Regions from separate parts of the Janthinobacterium kumbetense genome, predicted to be linked through region 2. Evidence: predicted binding sites of a transcription regulator. Region 2 holds the regulator's gene; each other region holds the start of a gene.
What was found. Region 2 encodes sigma-54, which starts transcription at its own class of promoters, with help from an activator protein. Its sites were predicted from a motif close to TGGCANGNAANCTGCTTT; they were not measured.

Region 1: prpB (methylisocitrate lyase) is a predicted target of sigma-54. The motif match lies at 1,788-1,805, and genes of this name have one in related genera.
Region 3: NCG91_RS04785 (circularly permuted type 2 ATP-grasp protein) is a predicted target of sigma-54. The motif match lies at 2,148-2,165, and genes of this name have one in related genera.
Region 4: NCG91_RS27395 (beta-propeller fold lactonase family protein) is a predicted target of sigma-54. The motif match lies at 1,973-1,990, and genes of this name have one in related genera.

What each region holds. Positions count from the first base shown of each region.
Region 1 covers NZ_JAMQGR010000001.1:266,224-270,526, reverse strand. The annotation lists gene prpC (bifunctional 2-methylcitrate synthase/citrate synthase) at 1-756, opposite strand, end outside; gene prpB (methylisocitrate lyase) at 838-1,725, opposite strand; gene NCG91_RS01195 (hypothetical protein) at 2,091-2,339, opposite strand; gene NCG91_RS01190 (hypothetical protein) at 2,462-2,698, opposite strand; gene NCG91_RS01185 (MBL fold metallo-hydrolase) at 2,876-3,733, shown strand; gene NCG91_RS01180 (T6SS effector phospholipase Tle3 domain-containing protein) at 3,873-4,223, shown strand.
Region 2 covers NZ_JAMQGR010000002.1:193,433-197,735, reverse strand. The annotation lists gene lptC (LPS export ABC transporter periplasmic protein LptC) at 1-419, shown strand, start outside; gene lptA (lipopolysaccharide transport periplasmic protein LptA) at 445-1,026, shown strand; gene lptB (LPS export ABC transporter ATP-binding protein) at 1,026-1,781, shown strand; gene NCG91_RS08260 (RNA polymerase factor sigma-54) at 1,786-3,264, shown strand; gene hpf (ribosome hibernation-promoting factor, HPF/YfiA family) at 3,334-3,696, shown strand; gene NCG91_RS08250 (enoyl-CoA hydratase/isomerase family protein) at 3,825-4,303, shown strand, end outside.
Region 3 covers NZ_JAMQGR010000001.1:1,053,559-1,057,861, forward strand. The annotation lists gene NCG91_RS04775 (hypothetical protein) at 1-846, shown strand, start outside; gene NCG91_RS28095 (sensor histidine kinase) at 915-2,072, shown strand; gene NCG91_RS04785 (circularly permuted type 2 ATP-grasp protein) at 2,201-3,655, shown strand; gene NCG91_RS04790 (alpha-E domain-containing protein) at 3,649-4,303, shown strand, end outside.
Region 4 covers NZ_JAMQGR010000021.1:10,002-14,304, forward strand. The annotation lists gene adh (aldehyde dehydrogenase) at 1-607, opposite strand, end outside; gene NCG91_RS27395 (beta-propeller fold lactonase family protein) at 952-1,908, opposite strand; gene NCG91_RS27400 (TonB-dependent receptor family protein) at 2,113-4,266, shown strand.

The sequences.
Region 1 (4,303 bases), on a different contig from region 2:
CGCTTCCGCTTCATCGGCGTTGTCGTAGCGTTTCTGGATATCCAGCGCCACTTCATTCGCGCCGCCGTGTTTCGGGCCGCGCAGCGCGCCGATGGCGCCCGTGATGGCCGAGTGGATGTCCGAGCCCGTGCCGGCGATGACCCGGCTGGTGAAGGTCGAGGCGTTGAATTCGTGTTCCGCGTACAGGATCAGCGACGTGTGCATGGCTTTTTCCCACGACGCCGACGGTTTTTCGCCGTGCAGCAGGTGCAGGAAGTGGCCGCCGATCGAGTCGTCGTCCGTTTCCACTTCGATGCGCTTGCCGTTGTGGCTGTAGTGGTACCAGTACAGCAGCATGGAGCCGAACGACGCCATCAGGCGGTCGGCGATGTCGCGCGCGCCCGGCGCGTTATGGTCGTCCTTCTCCGGCAGGGTGCAGCCCAGCACGGACACGCCCGTGCGCATCACGTCCATCGGGTGGGCGGCGGCAGGCAGCGCTTCCAGCGCCAGCTTGACGGCCGACGGCAAGCCGCGCAGCGACTTCAACTTGGCCTTGTAGCCTTTCAGTTCGGCGGCTGTCGGCAGCTTGCCGTGCACCAGCAGGTAGGCGATTTCCTCGAACTCGCAGCTGTCGGCCACGTCCAGGATGTCATAGCCGCGGTAGTGCAAATCGTTGCCGGTCTTGCCGACCGAGCACAACGCCGTATTGCCGGCGGTGACGCCGGACAGGGCGACGGATTTTTTAGGCTTGAAAGTGGCGGCTTGCGGTGCGTTCATTGATTTCTCCAAAAATTGACTAGTCTCGGTTGCGTCACTGCGGGTCCGGCATGCGGCCCCTGCTTCTTTACTTTTCTTTACTTATTTCTTTTGCGCGGCGAACAGCGCATCGAGCTTTTGCTCGAAATCGTGATAATTGATCGATTCATACAGCTCCATGCGCGTCTGCATGGTGTCGACGACGTTCTTTTGCGTGCCGTCGCGGCGCAGCGCCTGGTAGACGTTTTCCGCCGCCTTGTTCATGGCGCGGAAGGCCGACAGCGGATACAGGGCCAGGCCCACATGGGCGCTGCGCAGTTCGTCCAAGGTGAACAGCGGCGTGGAACCGAATTCCGTGATGTTGGCCAAAATCGGCACGTTGACGGCCTTGGCGAACGTGGCGTACATGTCCAGGTCCGTGATGGCTTCCGGGAAGATCATGTCGGCGCCCGCTTCGACGCAGGCGACGGCGCGTTCCAGCGCCGCTTCCAGGCCATCGACGGCCAGCGCATCGGTGCGCGCCATGATGACGAAGTTCGGGTCCGTGCGCGCATCGACGGCCGCCTTGATGCGGTCGACCATTTCTTCCTTGCTCACGATTTCCTTGCCCGGACGGTGACCGCAGCGCTTGGCGCCCACCTGGTCTTCGATGTGCAGGCCGGCCGCGCCGAACTTGATCATCGATTTCACCGTGCGCGCCACGTTGAAGGCGGACGAACCGAAGCCCGTGTCGGCGTCGACCAGCAGCGGCAGGTCGCACACGTCGGTGATGCGGCGGATGTCGGTCAGCACGTCGTCCAGGCTGGAAATACCCAGGTCGGGCAAGCCCAGCGAGCCGGCCGCGACGCCGCCGCCGGACAGGTAGATGGCTTTATAGCCGGCGCGCTTGGCCAGCAAGGCGTGGTTGGCGTTGATGGCGCCGACGACTTGCAACGGGGATTCTTCCTGGACGGCCTTGCGGAATGCGGCACCTGCGGAGTATTGAGTCATGTGTTCACCTTATGGGTTTCGGATGGTCCCGAATGTTTCACGGAGTGGCTATGAACATCAGTATTGCAAATGCCGTGCCAGGCCGGCGCGGCGCGGCGAACAACACGTGACGGCAGAGTGAAAACAGGCGACAAGGGGCCAGCCAGCGCTGCTCCGGGGCTGTCACGCCAGGGAACAACGATGTCACGTTTGTCCCGTACGATGTTTCATTATCGTTTCATAATTTCATTTTGAAACACTGCATTGAAACATGCAACAACACTGGATGAAAAGATGGGGGCAGGCACACGCGCCGCCGGTCGCGCGCAAAAAAAACAGCCGGCGGATGCCGGCTGTGGGAACACGATGACTGAAAGAGTAGAGAACTAGGCCAGCCGCACCAGCGGGTTGGCGATGATGTTGTCGATCTGGCGCACGGCTTCTTCGCAGGCGGCGGCAATGGCGCCCTCCTCGTCGTCGCGCACGAATTGCATGGTCGAGCCTTCGAATACTTCCAGGCCTTCGGCCGTGGCGCGCTCGATGTCGCAACTGGCCGACCATTTGCCGTCGGTGGTGGGCACGGCCAGGGGAACGATTTCCCAGCCTTTATAGTGAATTTTAGAACTGCTATCCATGGGTGCCTCCTTCGTGACTGACTCAATAGTGGAAATCGTAGCATGAAGCGCGGCTGGCAGCGACGTGTTTCACGCGCCAGCCGTGGTCAGGCTCACTTTCGGGCTAAACGATTTACGCTGGCTCAAGGGCGCAGCAGATTATCGACTTCCGTCCTGGCCACTTGCAGGCCCGCCGTGCAAGCCGTTTCGGGGGCTGCGTAGCCGCCCAGGGTGCGGCTGCGCGTGATCGCCTGCGCTTCCGGCTCGCCTTCGCGCTGCAGGCGGTAGGTAAAATCCCATAAATCGTCGTTATCCTTTTGCGGGGTCACGGAAATCGTAAAACCGCGGTACTGTTCGCTGCGTGCAGTGATATCGTTCATGAATTCCTCCTTGGAAGAATGAGGTTACCATGCTGCAAGCGCCGGGGTGCGCACGGCTGTAACGGCCGCATGCCTGCCCCCTTATCTGTTTTCCGCATGTTAAATGTGAATTTACAGCATTTTTTTAGCGAACTCTGGCGATATAATGCCATTCCCTGTCCGTCCCTTGCCGCCGTGATGACTCCACAAATCCAAGCTTTCTTCGACCCCGCCACCGCCACCGTCACCTATATCGTGTATGAGGCCGACGGGCGGGACTGCGCCATCATCGATTCCGTGCTCGACTACGATCCCAAGGCGGGCCGCACCTCCACCGCTTCGGCCGACAAGGTGATCGCCTTCGTGCGCGAACACGGCTTGCAGTGCCGCTGGCTGCTGGAAACCCATGCGCATGCGGATCACCTGTCCGCCGCGCCCTACCTGCAGCAGCAGCTGGGCGGCGACGTGGCCATCGGCGCCGCCATCCAGACGGTGCAGCAAGCCTTCGCCGCCGTCTACCACCAGGGTGCGGCCAAGGCCGACGGCTCGCAGTTCGACCAGCTGTTCGCGCCCGACCAGGTATTCCATATCGGCGCATTGGAAGTGCGCGCGCTGCATGTGCCCGGCCACACGCCGGCCGACCTGGCGTACCAGATCGGCGACGCCGTGTTTGTCGGCGACACCCTGTTCATGCCGGACGTGGGCTCGGCCCGCTGCGACTTCCCCGGCGGCTCCGCTGCGCTGCTGTATCGCTCCGCGCAGCGCCTGCTGTCGCTGCCGCCGCAGACCCGGCTGTTCATGTGCCACGACTACCCGCCCAACGGCCGCGAGGCGCGCTGGGAAGTGACGGTGGCCGAACAGCGCGCCGGCAACATCCACTTGCGCGACGGCATCACGGAAGAACAATTCGTGGCCATGCGCACCAGCCGCGACGCCACCCTGGACATGCCGACATTGATCTTGCCCGCCATCCAGGTCAACATCAACGCGGGCAAGCTGCCCGAGCCGGAAGACAACGGCGTGCGCTACCTCAAAATACCGCTGAACGCGATCTGATTCCCCCGGCATTCCCCGCCCGCCGCGCTTTCTTTCTTGACACCAAGCAAGTCCCACCTCAGGCAATCCGCATACAGTGCAGATTGCCTGAGTTCGCTTAGGCGCCGCTTTTCATCTTTAACGTTGACGGAGCGCCCGCATGTCGCCCGACCCTACGCTAGCTGGCAATTGCATCCTGCTCGCCGAAGCCGAAGGCACGACCTTGTTCAGCCATGCGCTGCTCCAGGCCGTCACGCGCCTGCCCCGTCCCGGCATCGTCATCTTCGTGCATGGCGTCAATTCCGATGGCGAATGGTATGAGCAAGCCGAACAAGGGCTGTGCGCTGGCCTGAATGCGCGTCTGAAGCGCCGCGACGAGGACCTGGCGATCCCAGGCCCGGCGGCCGGACAGATGCAGGCCGCCACCTACGCGCGCGAATTGACGAATGACGGTTTCCTCAATCCCAAGCGCAACGCCAGCACCTTCCGGCATCCACCAACTTTGCGCTGAGGACTGACGGTGCATAAATTCATTGCCACGCCGCGCCAGCGACTGACCTGGGCCCTCGCCACATTTCTCTTCGTCATTTC
Region 2 (4,303 bases):
GCAAGCCCAGCTATATCGTGTCGGGCACCAAGCTCACGCATTATCCGCTGGACGATTCGTCCGATATCGACCAGCCCTTCGTGCGCAAGCTCACGCCAGGCATGCCGCCGATGAACATGAATGCGGAACAGGCGCATATCGACCAGGACAATACCCGGCTGCAACTGCACCGCAAGGTCGTGATCGACCGCGTGGCCAGTCCGAAGGCGCAGAACCTGACGGTCAAGACGGAAGCGCTGACGGTGTTCCCGGACGAGGAAAGAATGGAAACGGACGTGCCTGTCGATATCCTGACGGGCGCCTCGCGCATCAATGGCATCGGCATGAAGGCGAATAACGCCACCGGCGTGGTGGAAGTGCAGAATGCGCTGCGCATGGTCCTCCCGCCGAAACCGCGCCCGGCCGCGGCGGCAAAATGACAGAATGAAACAAGGAAACCATACTATGAAGAACATCTTGCTGTTGACCGTATTTTCGCTGGCCATCATGGGCGTGGCGCATGCCGAGAAGGCCGATTCCGAGAAGGAAGCCGTCATCACGGCACGCAGCGGCCACGTCGATGACGTCAAGCAGGTGCGCACCCTGACGGGCGACGTCGTGCTGGTCAAGGGGACCCTGACCATGAAGGCGGGCCGGGCCCTGATCACGGAAGACCCGCAAGGCTACCAGTTCATCACCTTCTGGGCCGATCCCGGCAAGCTTGCGACCTTCCGCCAGAAGCGCGATGGCGCGGGCGACCTGTGGGTCGAAGGCGAAGCGGAGCGCGTGGAATACGACAACAAGACGGAAGTGGTGAAACTGTTTTCCAGAGCCAAGCTGACGCGCCTGGAAGGCGCGAAAGTCACCGATGTGGCCAATGGCGCTTTCATCTCGTATGACAGCCGCAAGGAAGAATTTGCGATGGAAAATTCCAACAGCGGCACCAGCACCGCCGATGGCGGCAGCGTGCGCATGGTGATCCAGCCGAAGACCAAGGCGCCGGCAGCGGAGAAAGCGCCGGCCACGCCCGCGCCAGGAAAGAAATAATGGAAAATACACGTTGCGGCAGCACCCTGATCGTTCGCGGGCTGCAAAAAACCTATGGCAAGCGGCAAGTCGTGCATGATGTTTCGCTGCAAGTCGAATGCGGCGAAGTGGTGGGCTTGCTGGGCCCGAACGGCGCCGGCAAGACCACCTCGTTCTACATGATCGTCGGCCTGGTGCCGTCCGATGGCGGCAGCATCGATATCAGCGGCGTGGATATCTCCAGCCTGCCGATCCACCGCCGCGCGCAGATGGGCCTGTCCTACCTGCCGCAGGAAGCGTCCGTCTTCCGCAAGCTGACGGTGGAAGACAATATCCGCGCCGTGCTGGAAATCCAGACCGTCGAAGGCCGTCCGCTGACGAAGGCCGAGATCGAGGAGCGGCTGGATAAATTGCTGGCCGACTTGCAGATTGAAAAGCTGCGCGAGAACCAGGCGCTGTCCCTGTCCGGTGGCGAACGCCGCCGCGTGGAAATCGCCCGCGCGCTGGCCACCGATCCCCGTTTCGTGCTGCTCGACGAGCCGTTCGCCGGCGTCGATCCGATCGCCGTGATCGAGATCCAGCGCATCGTGCGTTTCTTGAAGGAGCGCAATATCGGCGTGCTGATTACCGATCATAATGTGCGTGAGACGCTGGGTATTTGCGACCGCGCCTACATCATCAACCAGGGCTCGGTGCTGGCGTCGGGACGCCCCGACGACATCATTGCGAACGAGTCGGTACGCCGGGTCTATCTGGGCGAACACTTCCGCATGTAAGCCAATGAAACAATCATTGCAGCTGCGCACTTCGCAGCACCTGGCACTGACGCCGCAGTTGCAGCAATCGATACGCCTGTTGCAATTGTCTACTCTGGAATTGCACCAGGAACTCGAGCAATTGCTGACGGACAATCCCTTGCTCGAACGCCTCGACGATCCGCTCGACCGCTCGCTGCGCCTGCTGTCCGACGGGGCCTTGAGCTCCACGGCCGCACCGGCCGAAGCGCCGCCCCAGCCACCAGGCCAGGAGGCGCCCGCAGCGCCGGCCGAAGCGGAAGCGTTTGACGGCGAGGGGGGCGACAGCCCGGCCGCCGCGGATGGCGGCGACAGCGACTGGAGTGAGGCGAGCCGGGGCAAGGCGCCCGACGACGAAGATTCGCGTCCGCAATTGGAGGCCCATCACTGCACTCTGCGCGAACACCTGATGGAGCAGATGCGCGTGACGGTGCTCGAATTGCGCGACCGCGCGCTGGTCGAGCTGATCATCGACGCGCTCGACGACAATGGCTACCTGGAAGAGTCGCTCGACGACATCCTGGCGCGCCTGCCGGAAGAGCTGGAAATCGACGCCGACGAGATGCGCACGGCCTTGTCGCTGCTGCAAAGTTTCGATCCGCCGGGCGTGGGCGCGCGCAACGCGTCCGAATGCCTGGCTCTGCAAATCAAGCGCTTGCCGCACATCGCCATGGTGACGCGGCGCATGGCCCTCGTGATCGTGGAAAAGCACCTGGCCTGGTTTGCCCAGCGCGATTTCAACAAGCTGAAAAAAGCCCTCGATTGCGACGATGAAGACTTGCGCGAAGCGCAGACGGTGATTCGCCAGTGCAATCCGCATCCGGGCGCCGTGTTCGCCTCGGACGTGTCCGATTACGTGGTGCCCGACGTCGTCGTCAAGCGCGCGCGCAATGGCTGGCAAGTCACCCTGAACAACGACGTCATGCCGCGCCTGCGCGTCAACGCCATGTACGCCAACTTGCTCAAGCAGGGCAAGGGGGAGGGCGCCATGGGCGCACAGTTGCAGGAAGCCAAGTGGCTGATCAAGAATATGCGCCAGCGCTTCGACACGATCCTGCGCGTGGCGCAGGCGATAGTAGAAAGACAAAAGAACTTTTTCTCGCATGGGGCCGTTGCCATGCGCCCCCTTGTGCTCCGTGAAATAGCTGATACACTGGGTTTACACGAGAGTACTATCTCGCGGGTAACAACTCAAAAGTACATGCTGACCCCGCACGGCATGTTCGAGTTGAAATATTTCTTTGGTAGCCACGTCGCCACCGAAGCGGGGGGCGAAGCGTCATCGACGGCGATACGGGCATTGATCGTGCAACTGACAGGAGCAGAAGACCCTAAAAATCCTTTATCCGACAGTAAGATTGCGGACATGCTGGGGGAACAAGGCATGGTGATTGCGCGACGTACTGTTGCCAAATACCGGGAAGCATTAAAAATTCCGCCAGTGAGCCTGCGTAAGTGTTTGTAAGTTTTTTTCGGTTCCTCTGCGGGCCGGATAGGATGGACCGCACGAACCCGATCATCTTTAGGAGTGTGTATGAATCTCACCATCAGCGGACATCATCTCGAAGTGACACCAGCCATCCGTGAATACGTACAAACGAAGCTGGAGCGCGTGAAACGTCATTTCGATCAAGTCATCGATATCGCCGTGATTCTGACCGTGGATAACCTCAAAGAGAAAGAAAAACGTCAAAAGGCTGAAGTCAACCTGCGTTTGAGCGGCAAGACTGTCTATGTGGAAAGCTTGGCGCACGACCTGTACGCCGCGATCGATACCCTGATCGACAAGCTCGATAGGCAAGTGATGAAATACAAAACCAAAGTGCAAGGGCACGGTAAAGAGGCGATCAAGCATCTGCCAGACAACTCCGAGGAAGAAGCCGTCGTCGCCGTCTAAGGCCACCCGCTTCCAGCAGTTGTGATCAACTAAGGGCGCACATTGCGCCCTTTTTTGCGCCCAGCGGAACGCAATGTTCCCCGCGCAGGCATTAGAATATTCGCACTTTCACTTCTTTCCTGCCTGCCATGAGCGACTTCGTCCAGACTTCCATCCGCAACCGCACCGGGCACATCGTGCTCGACCGTCCGAAAGCCTTGAATTCCCTGTCGCTGGAGATGGTGCGCGCGCTGAGCGCGGCCCTGCTGGCCTGGCGCGACGATCCGCAGGTGGACGCCGTCGTGATCCGCTCCAGCAGCGACAAGGCCCTGTGCGCCGGCGGCGACATCCGTTTCTTTTACGATGCGGGTCTGGCCACGCCGCAAGGCGGCAGCGCCTTGCTGGAAGATTTCTTTACGGAAGAATATGCTTTAAATCATTTAATTCATTTCTACCCGAAACCGTATATCGCCGTGATGGATGGCGTGGTGATGGGCGGCGGCATGGGCGTGGCGCAAGCCGGGCCAGGCAACCGCTTGCGCATCGTGACGGGCCGCACGCGCATGGCCATGCCGGAAGTCAATATCGGCCTGTTCCCGGACGTGGGCGGCAGTTATTTCCTGTCCCG
Region 3 (4,303 bases), on a different contig from region 2:
CTTTGCCTGTCCCTGCCGGCCGCTGCCCAAAAACAAGCCGCCTGCCCGTATGCCGCCTGGAAAAGCGGCTTCAAGGGCGATGCGCTGGCGCAAGCCACGTGCTTGCTGCGTCCCGTCAAGCTGTATGCGCGCCTGGGCGACAGCGCGCCGCTGCCGGACTTCCTGGCCGCCCGCATCGGCCAGCGCGCGGGCATCGCGCCGGCCCGCCTGCGCGCCTGGCTGACGGAACAGGGTATCGCCGAGGCGGACGTGGGCGGCGCCGTCGACGCGCCCCTGTCGCGCGCCGTGGGCCGGCTGGCTGCGCCGATGGCCCGCTATTTCGTCATCCACGACACCAGCTACCCGAATTTCTTGTTAGAAACCATTCCCGACTACATCAACGACGCGAGCTGGGATTTCAACGACTTCAGCTTGCGCAATCCGGCGCTGGGCGGCGGTCCGAAAGGCCATGTCTACGTGAACCGCCTGGGCGGTTCCTTGCAGGTGCGCGATTTCGGCACGGCCAGCTTTGCCAGCAAGCTGGAAAAGGACAAGCCGTCGCTGACGGGCCTGTTCCTGCACGTGGAACTGGTGCAACCGCGCAACTCCGTGCCCGGCGGCGGCAAGGGCAACGATGGCCTGGCGCCCGATCCCGGCTTTACGCCTGCGCAATACGACCGCCTGGCCCTGCTGTATATCGCCGCCAGCGTGCGCAAGGGAACGTGGCTGATTCCCGCCTTCCACGCCGTGCTCGATACAGGGTTTGCGAATGGTCATGATGACCCACAGAACTTTTCGCTGACCGAGTGGTCAGCCTCGCTTTCCCGCCTGTATGCGGCCTTGCGCCAGGCCGATACTGGACAATAAAGCGTTTCCCCGCCGGCTGATTAGGCGCATACTATTGCAAGCATAGTCACTGCGGTCAGGGAGGCCAGGTGAGCATCAGCACGGATCAGCACGCGGGTCGCCAGGCCGGCGCGCACCAGCCATTGCAGCGCGCGCAGCGCATCTTCGCCATGCGCGACGCCGTCCTCGAGGCTTGGGAACAGCGCGTGCGCGCCAGCGTGCGCGGCGCAGACCAGCTGCTCACGCCCATACTCATCAATACCTTGCCGGCCTTTTTCGACAACCTGGCCGAAGCCCTCACCCCCGGCCACCCGCGCGACAACGCCGCCAGCAACAGCAACGTGCCCGCCGTGCATGGCAACGAACGGGCGCGCATGACCAATTACGGCCCGGAACAGGTGATCCAGGAGTACCAGATCTTCCGCGACTGCTTCGCCGCCACTGCGCATGAGTCCGGCATCACCCTGCGCAGCAAGGATTGGCAAGTGATCAACAAGTCGATCGACGTGGGCATCCGCGAATCGATACGCGAATTTACCAGCATGCATGAAAGCTTCCGGCGCCGCGTCGCGGCCGGCCTGTCGCACGACATGCGCAATCCCCTGGCCGTCATCAGCACCAGCGCCCAGCTGCTGTTCAGGCCAGCCGACCCGGAGCGGGTGGTATTGCTGGCGCACAAGATTGTCGAGCACAGCAAGCGGCTCGACAGCATGATCGAGGAATTGCTCGATGGCCTCAGCTACCACCAGGGCCAGCAGCTGCCGCTGGTGCTGAGCCAATTCGACGTGCTGCCGCTGGTACACGCCGTGGCCGGCCAGGTCAACTTGCAGCGTCCGGACAAATGCCGGGTCAGCGGGCAAGCCGTCACCGGCTGGTGGTGCGAGAACTCGCTGCGGCGGGCGCTGGAAAACCTGCTCGGCAATGCCCTCAAGTATGGCGACGACACGCCCATCAGCGTGCACGTGGAAGCGGTCCACGAACGCCTGATCGTCACCGTCCACAATGGCGGCCAGGCCATCGCGCCGGAACAGGCCGCACGCATCTTCGACTACTTGCGCCGCGAAAACGACAACCCCGCGCCAGGCTGGGGCATCGGCCTGCCCTTCGTGCAAAGCGTGGCGGAAAGCCACGGCGGCAGCATCGCCGTCGACAGCGCGTCCGAAACGGGCACCAGCTTCATCTTCGACGTGCCCGTCGATTGCCGCCCCTTCGTCCCGTCCGCCGACGTCCCCAAGAGTGGCGCCTAGCGCACCGTATTGGTGCAAGGAATGGCGCGACGCCACAAAAGTGGTCATCTTTACACCTGTTCACGCCCGCCCTGTTGGCACGCTTCCTGCTGAGCTATACCCAGACACGGCTCAAGGGAAATCACAACATGGCAAATTTTTTCAATGAAATGACTGCAAATGAAGTGGGTACGGACAGCAAGGTACGTGAACACTATCGTGAATTCAGCAATTGGCTGGAACAGCAATCGCCCGAGACCATCGCCCGCAAGCGGGCCGAAGCCGACCTCACGTTCCGCCGGGTCGGCATCACGTTCGCCGTCTACGGCGACGATGCCGGCACGGAACGCCTGATTCCGTTCGACACCATCCCCCGCATCATCCCCGCCGCCGAATGGGCGCAGATGCAGACGGGCCTGGTGCAGCGCGTGCAAGCCTTGAACATGTTCATCCATGATATTTATCATGAGCAAAACATCATCAAGGCGGGCATCATTCCCGCCGAGCAAATCTACAAGAATGCCCAGTACCGACCGGAAATGCAGGGTATTTCCGTCGCTTCCGACATTTACGCCCACATCGCGGGCGTCGACATCGTGCGCGCCGGCCAGGGCGAATTCTATGTACTGGAAGACAATTTGCGCGTGCCCTCCGGCGTGTCCTACATGCTGGAAGACCGCAAGATGATGATGCGGCTGTTCCCGGAACTGTTCGCGCGCAACCGCATTGCCCCCGTCGACCATTATCCGGACATGCTGCTCGACAACCTGCGTTCCGTCGCGCCCATGGGCGTGGACGACCCGACCGTTGTCGTCATGACGCCCGGCATGTACAACTCCGCCTACTTCGAACACGCGTTTTTGGCCCAGCAAATGGGCGTGGAACTGGTGGAAGGCAAGGATTTGTTTGTCAACGACAACTCCGTGTACATGCGCACGACGCGGGGCCCGAAGAGGGTAGACGTCATCTACCGCCGCGTGGACGACGATTTCCTCGACCCGCTGGCCTTCCGTTCCGACTCGTCGCTGGGCGTGCCGGGCCTGCTGTCCGTGTACCGCGCGGGCCGCGTGACCCTGGCGAACGCCATCGGCACGGGCGTGGCCGACGACAAGTCGATCTATCCGTTCGTGCCCGACATGATCAAGTTTTACTTGTCGCAGGAACCGATATTGAACAACGTGCCCACGTACCAATGCCGCAAACCGGCCGATTTATCCTACGTGCTGGCGAATTTGCCGACACTGGTCGTCAAGGAAGTGCATGGCGCGGGCGGCTACGGCATGCTGGTGGGGCCGGCGTCCAGCCTGGCGCAGATCGAGGATTTCCGCCAGCGCCTGCTGGCCAATCCGGGCGGCTACATTGCCCAGCCGACACTTGCCCTGTCCGCCTGCCCCACGTATGTCGAGGCCGGCATTGCGCCGCGCCACATCGATTTGCGGCCGTTCGTGCTGTCCGGCAAGACAATTTCCATGGTGCCGGGCGGCCTGACCCGCGTGGCGCTCGGTGAAGGCTCGCTGGTGGTCAATTCCTCGCAAGGGGGCGGCACCAAGGATACCTGGGTATTGGAAGCCACATCCGCTTTTGCAGGAGAGAAAACATGCTGAGCCGCACCGCCGATCATTTATTCTGGATGGCCCGCTACACGGAGCGGGCGGAAAACACGGCGCGCATGCTGGACGTCAACATGCAGACGTCGATGCTGCCGCAATCGGAGCAGGACGCGGAACAGGGCTGGCGCGCCACCCTGGGCATTTCCGAGCTGCAAAGCGCCTACGACCACAAATATGGCCGCTTCCACACGCGCGACGTGCTCGATTTCATGGTGCGCGACCCGAACAACCCGTCTTCCATCCTGGCCTGCCTGACGGGCGCGCGCGAAAACGCCCGCGCCGTGCGGGGCACCCTGACGACGGAAGTGTGGGAAATCCAGAACGCCACCTGGCTCGACATGCAAAAGCGCCTGAAGAGCAATCTGCTGGAAACGGACCCCAGCCAGTTCTTCGAATGGGTGAAATACCGCTCGCATTTGTCGCGCGGCGTGACCCTGGGCACCATGCTCAAGGATGAAGCCATCCACTTCATCCGCCTGGGTACCTTCCTGGAGCGGGCCGACAACACGGCGCGCATCCTCGACGTGAAGTTCCACGGCGCGCGCGACACGTCGAAAGACATCACCCAGCGCGATTTCTACTACTGGGCGGCCCTGCTGCGCTCCGTTTCCGGCTTCGAGATCTACCGCAAAGTGTACCGCG
Region 4 (4,303 bases), on a different contig from region 2:
GCTCGATCAACACCATGATGGAAGCCGGAGTCTGCTCGGCCGGTTTCAAGACGACACAATTGCCGGCCGCCAGGGCTGGCGCCAGTTTCCACACGGCCATCAGGATCGGGAAATTCCACGGGATGATCTGGCCCACGACGCCCAGCGGCTCATGGTAGTGATAGGCATAGGTTTCCGCATCGATTTGTGCGACGGAACCTTCCTGGGCGCGGATGCAACCGGCGAAGTAACGGAAATGGTCGATGGCCAGCGGAATGTCGGCATTCATCGTTTCGCGGATCGGCTTGCCGTTGTCGATGGTTTCCGCCGTGGCGATCAGGCTCAGGTTCTGTTCGATGCGGTCGGCGATACGGTTCAGGATATTGGCGCGCTCGGCAGGCGACGTCTTGCCCCATGCCTCCTTGGCGGCGTGCGCGGCGTCCAGCGCCAGCTCGACGTCTTCCGTCGTGGAACGGGCGATTTCGCAAAACGGCAAGCCCGTGATCGGCGTGATGTTAGGAAAGTATTCACCTTTTACTGGTGCAACGAATTTGCCGCCGATGTAATTGTCATAGCGTTGTTTGAAGGGATTGGCTACGCCCAGTTTGCTGATGTCTGCGAGATTCATGTCGTCCTCTATCGGGTTAATTAGAATGGAAATACTTAATTAAAATCAAACGTCCTGGTACAGATGGGGTGAGTACACGGAGTCTTCCGCAAATGCCGTGCCAGCTCGCCATCCCACTACAAACTTAGCCGGTTTTACCCCCGTTACAAGGGCGTGGCGTCAATCCCGGCCTGCTTTTCAGCGCATGCCCCGGACTTGGGTGGGGGCGTGGCGCTGTTTGCGTTTTGAACAAGGTGGCAGCATCCTGTTCCAATCCGGGCCAGCCCTGCTGTGCCGCCCCGTCGCCGCTGCACAATGGAACAGGTGTACCAGACTGGAACACCTGCGCCTGTGCCATGAAGGAATCAACGAATCACCACGCCCCATGGCAATTCACCCACGGCAATATCGGCCACCTTGCGCGCGCTGGCCGTGTCGATGACGGACACGCTGTTCGAGCGGCCATTCGCCACGTACAGCTTGGCGCCGTCCGGCGTGATGGCCATGTTCCACGGGCGCTTGCCGACGCCAATCGTGGCCGTGACCTGATTGCTGGCCGTGTCGATCACCATCACCGTACCGTCGATACCGTTCGAGACATACACTTGCTTGCCGCCGGGATGGACGGCGATGCCATTCGCATTCTTGCCCGCTGGAATGGTGGCAATCGCCTTGCGTGCGGCCATGTCGATCACGTAGACGGCATTGACCAGTTCGCACGCCACGTAGGCGCGGCCCGAGTCCGGACTGAAACCGATGCCGCGCGGCCGCAATCCCACGGCGATGGAAGCGACCTGGCGGCGTTGCGCCACATCAATGACATCGACTTGCTCCGCCTCTTCCGCGCTGACCAGCAGCCAGCGCCCATCCGGGCTGAAGACGGCGTGTTCCGGATTGCGTCCCTGCACCTTGATATCGGCGAGCAAGGTACCTGTCTGGCCATCGAGCAAGGCCACGCTATTGTTTTCCTCGACGGCAACGGCCACGTGACTACCGTCTTGCGAGGCGCTGACGCCTTCGGGCGACTTGCCCAGTGCCACCGTGCGCACGGGCGCGCCGCCAGCGTTGTCGATCAGCAGCAAAGCGCTGCTGGCGGCATCCGTGACAAACAATTGCCGCCCGGCAGGGTCGGCGGCGATGCCGCGCGGACGCTTGCCTGCGGCGATCTGGCGCACCACCTGGTCGGTCGCCGTGTCGATCACGCTCAAGGTGCCCGACTTTTCATTGGGAACATAGGCAAAGGGAGCGGCCTGGACAGCGGTGCTGGCGAGCGCCGGCAGCAGCCAGCACACCTGGCGCAGGCGCGAGAAGAAGTTGGGCATAATCACCTTTTCAATGGCAAAACGAGGGGAAAGCGCGCCGCATCGGCGCCTCTGACAATTACCGTATGCAAACGCCGTGCCACTGACACGCGTATAATTTCAGCCCACCAATGGAGACATGGCAGGCATATTGCTTGATACACCTACGCAGACCTGTACCGCGCACGCGATCAAGCAGGCTTTTATTCACATTGGAGAATCCGCATGCAGCATCGTTTCCGCCTGAACACCATCGCCAGCCTGTTTGTCGCCGGCAGCGCCACCCTCGCCCCCCATGTCTTTGCCGCCGAGGCAGCTGACCCGGCCAATGGGCAATTCATGGATACGGTGGTCGTCAGCGGCAGCCGCATCGCCCACCCCAGCCAGGAAGTGCCGGCCTCGATCGACGTGGTCGACAGCGCCCGCATCCAGGAGGGCCAAATCCGCGTCAACGCGTCGGAAGCGCTGGCCGCCGTGCCGGGCCTGGTCGTGCAAAACCGCCAGAACTACGCACAAGACTTGCAAATCTCGTCGCGCGGCTTCGGCGCCCGCTCGGCCTTCGGCGTGCGCGGCGTCAAGCTGATCAGCGATGGCATTCCCGCCAGCATGCCCGACGGCCAGGGCCAGGCCACCACCTTCAATCTCGATACGGCCGAGCGCATCGAAGTGCTGCGCGGACCGTTTTCTGCCATCTACGGCAACCATTCGGGCGGCGTGATCCAGCTGTTTTCCAAGGATGGACAAAATCCCCCTTCCGTCGAACTGAATGTGACGGGCGGCAGCTACGGCACCAGCAAGGTGGACTTGACGGCGCAGGGCCAGGCAGGCGGCATCGGCTACGTGCTCGACGGCTCGCGCTTCCGCACGGACGGTTTCCGCGACCACAGCGCCGCCACGCGCGAACAGGCGTTCGGCAAGATCACCGTCAAGCCGAATGCGGACAGCAAGCTGACCATCGTCGCCAACAGCCTGCATCAAGGCAACACGCAAGATCCCCTGGGCGTCACCTGGCCCACGTTTGCAGCGAACCCGCGCGCCGGCGAAATCGACACGACGGACACGCAAAACCCGAAACGCACCCTGGCCGAGCGCTACAACACCCGCAAGAGCATCGACCACCAGCAGATCGGCGCCACCTATGAACAGGCGTTCGGCGATGACCGACTGCACGTGATGGTGTATGGCGGCAACCGTGACGTGATCCAGTACCAGGCGTTTAATAAAGCATTCCAAAATACCAAAGTGGACGGTCTACTTAAGCATTCGGGCGGCGTGGTCGACTTCCAGCGCCAGTTCTATGGCATCGACACCAACTGGCTGCACGTGAACCAGCTGGCCGGCGGCAAGCTGAGCACCACCATCGGCATCGACTATGGCCGCTCCAGCGATGACCGCACCGGCTATGAGAACTATATCGGCGAAGTGTACGGATTGAAAGGCAAGCTGCGCCGCGACGAGCAGGATGTCGTTTCCAGCCTCGATCCGTATATCCAGGCGGAATGGCAAGGCGGCCCATGGCTGCTCAGCGCAGGTGTGCGCTACAGCAAGATGAAAGTGGCGGTCGACGACCATTTCCTCAGCAACGGCAACGATAGCGGCAGCCTGGAGTTCAGCCACACGACGCCCGTGCTGGGCCTGCTGTATAAACTGACGCCGAACGTCAACGTCTACGCCAGCGCCGCGCGCGGTTTCGAGGCCCCAACCTTGAACGAACTGTTTTACTCGGGCACAGGCGGCGGCTTCAATTTCAACTTGAAGCCGGCCACCAGCACCAACCTGGAAGCGGGTGTCAAGGCCAGGATCGCCAACAACACGCACGTGAATGCGGCCTTGTTCCAGATCAAGACCAACGACGAACTAGTGGTCGACAAGTCCAGCGGCGGGCGCACCAGCTATCGCAATGGGGGTAAAACCTTGCGCCAGGGCATGGAAGTGTCGCTGGATTCGAACCTGCCATATGGCTTCACGACCAAAGTGGCGCTCACCAGCCTGCATGCCGTGTATGACCAGGCATTTGGCGGCGTGCGCGAAGGCAGCCGCTTGCCGGGCGTACCCAGCGCCAACCTGTTTGCGGAGCTGGCCTGGAAAGATACGCTCGACCGTTTTGGCGCAGCGCTGGAAAGCGTGGCCAGCAACCAGGTCTACGCGGAAGACAGCAACATCGAAAAACCGGCGCCCGGCTACACGGTATTCAATGCGCGCTTCAACGCCAGGCAAAACGTGGGCAATTGGCGCTTCAAGGAGTTTGCCCGCCTGAACAACCTGTTCGACAAGACCTACGTGGGTTCCGTCATCGTCGGCGACAGCAACAAGCGCTACTATGAAGCGGCACCGGGACGTAATTGGTTGCTGGGCGTTAGCGCCCAATATAGTTTCTAAAACTAAAAAGCCCGCGCCTCTTCCGATGCGCGGGCTT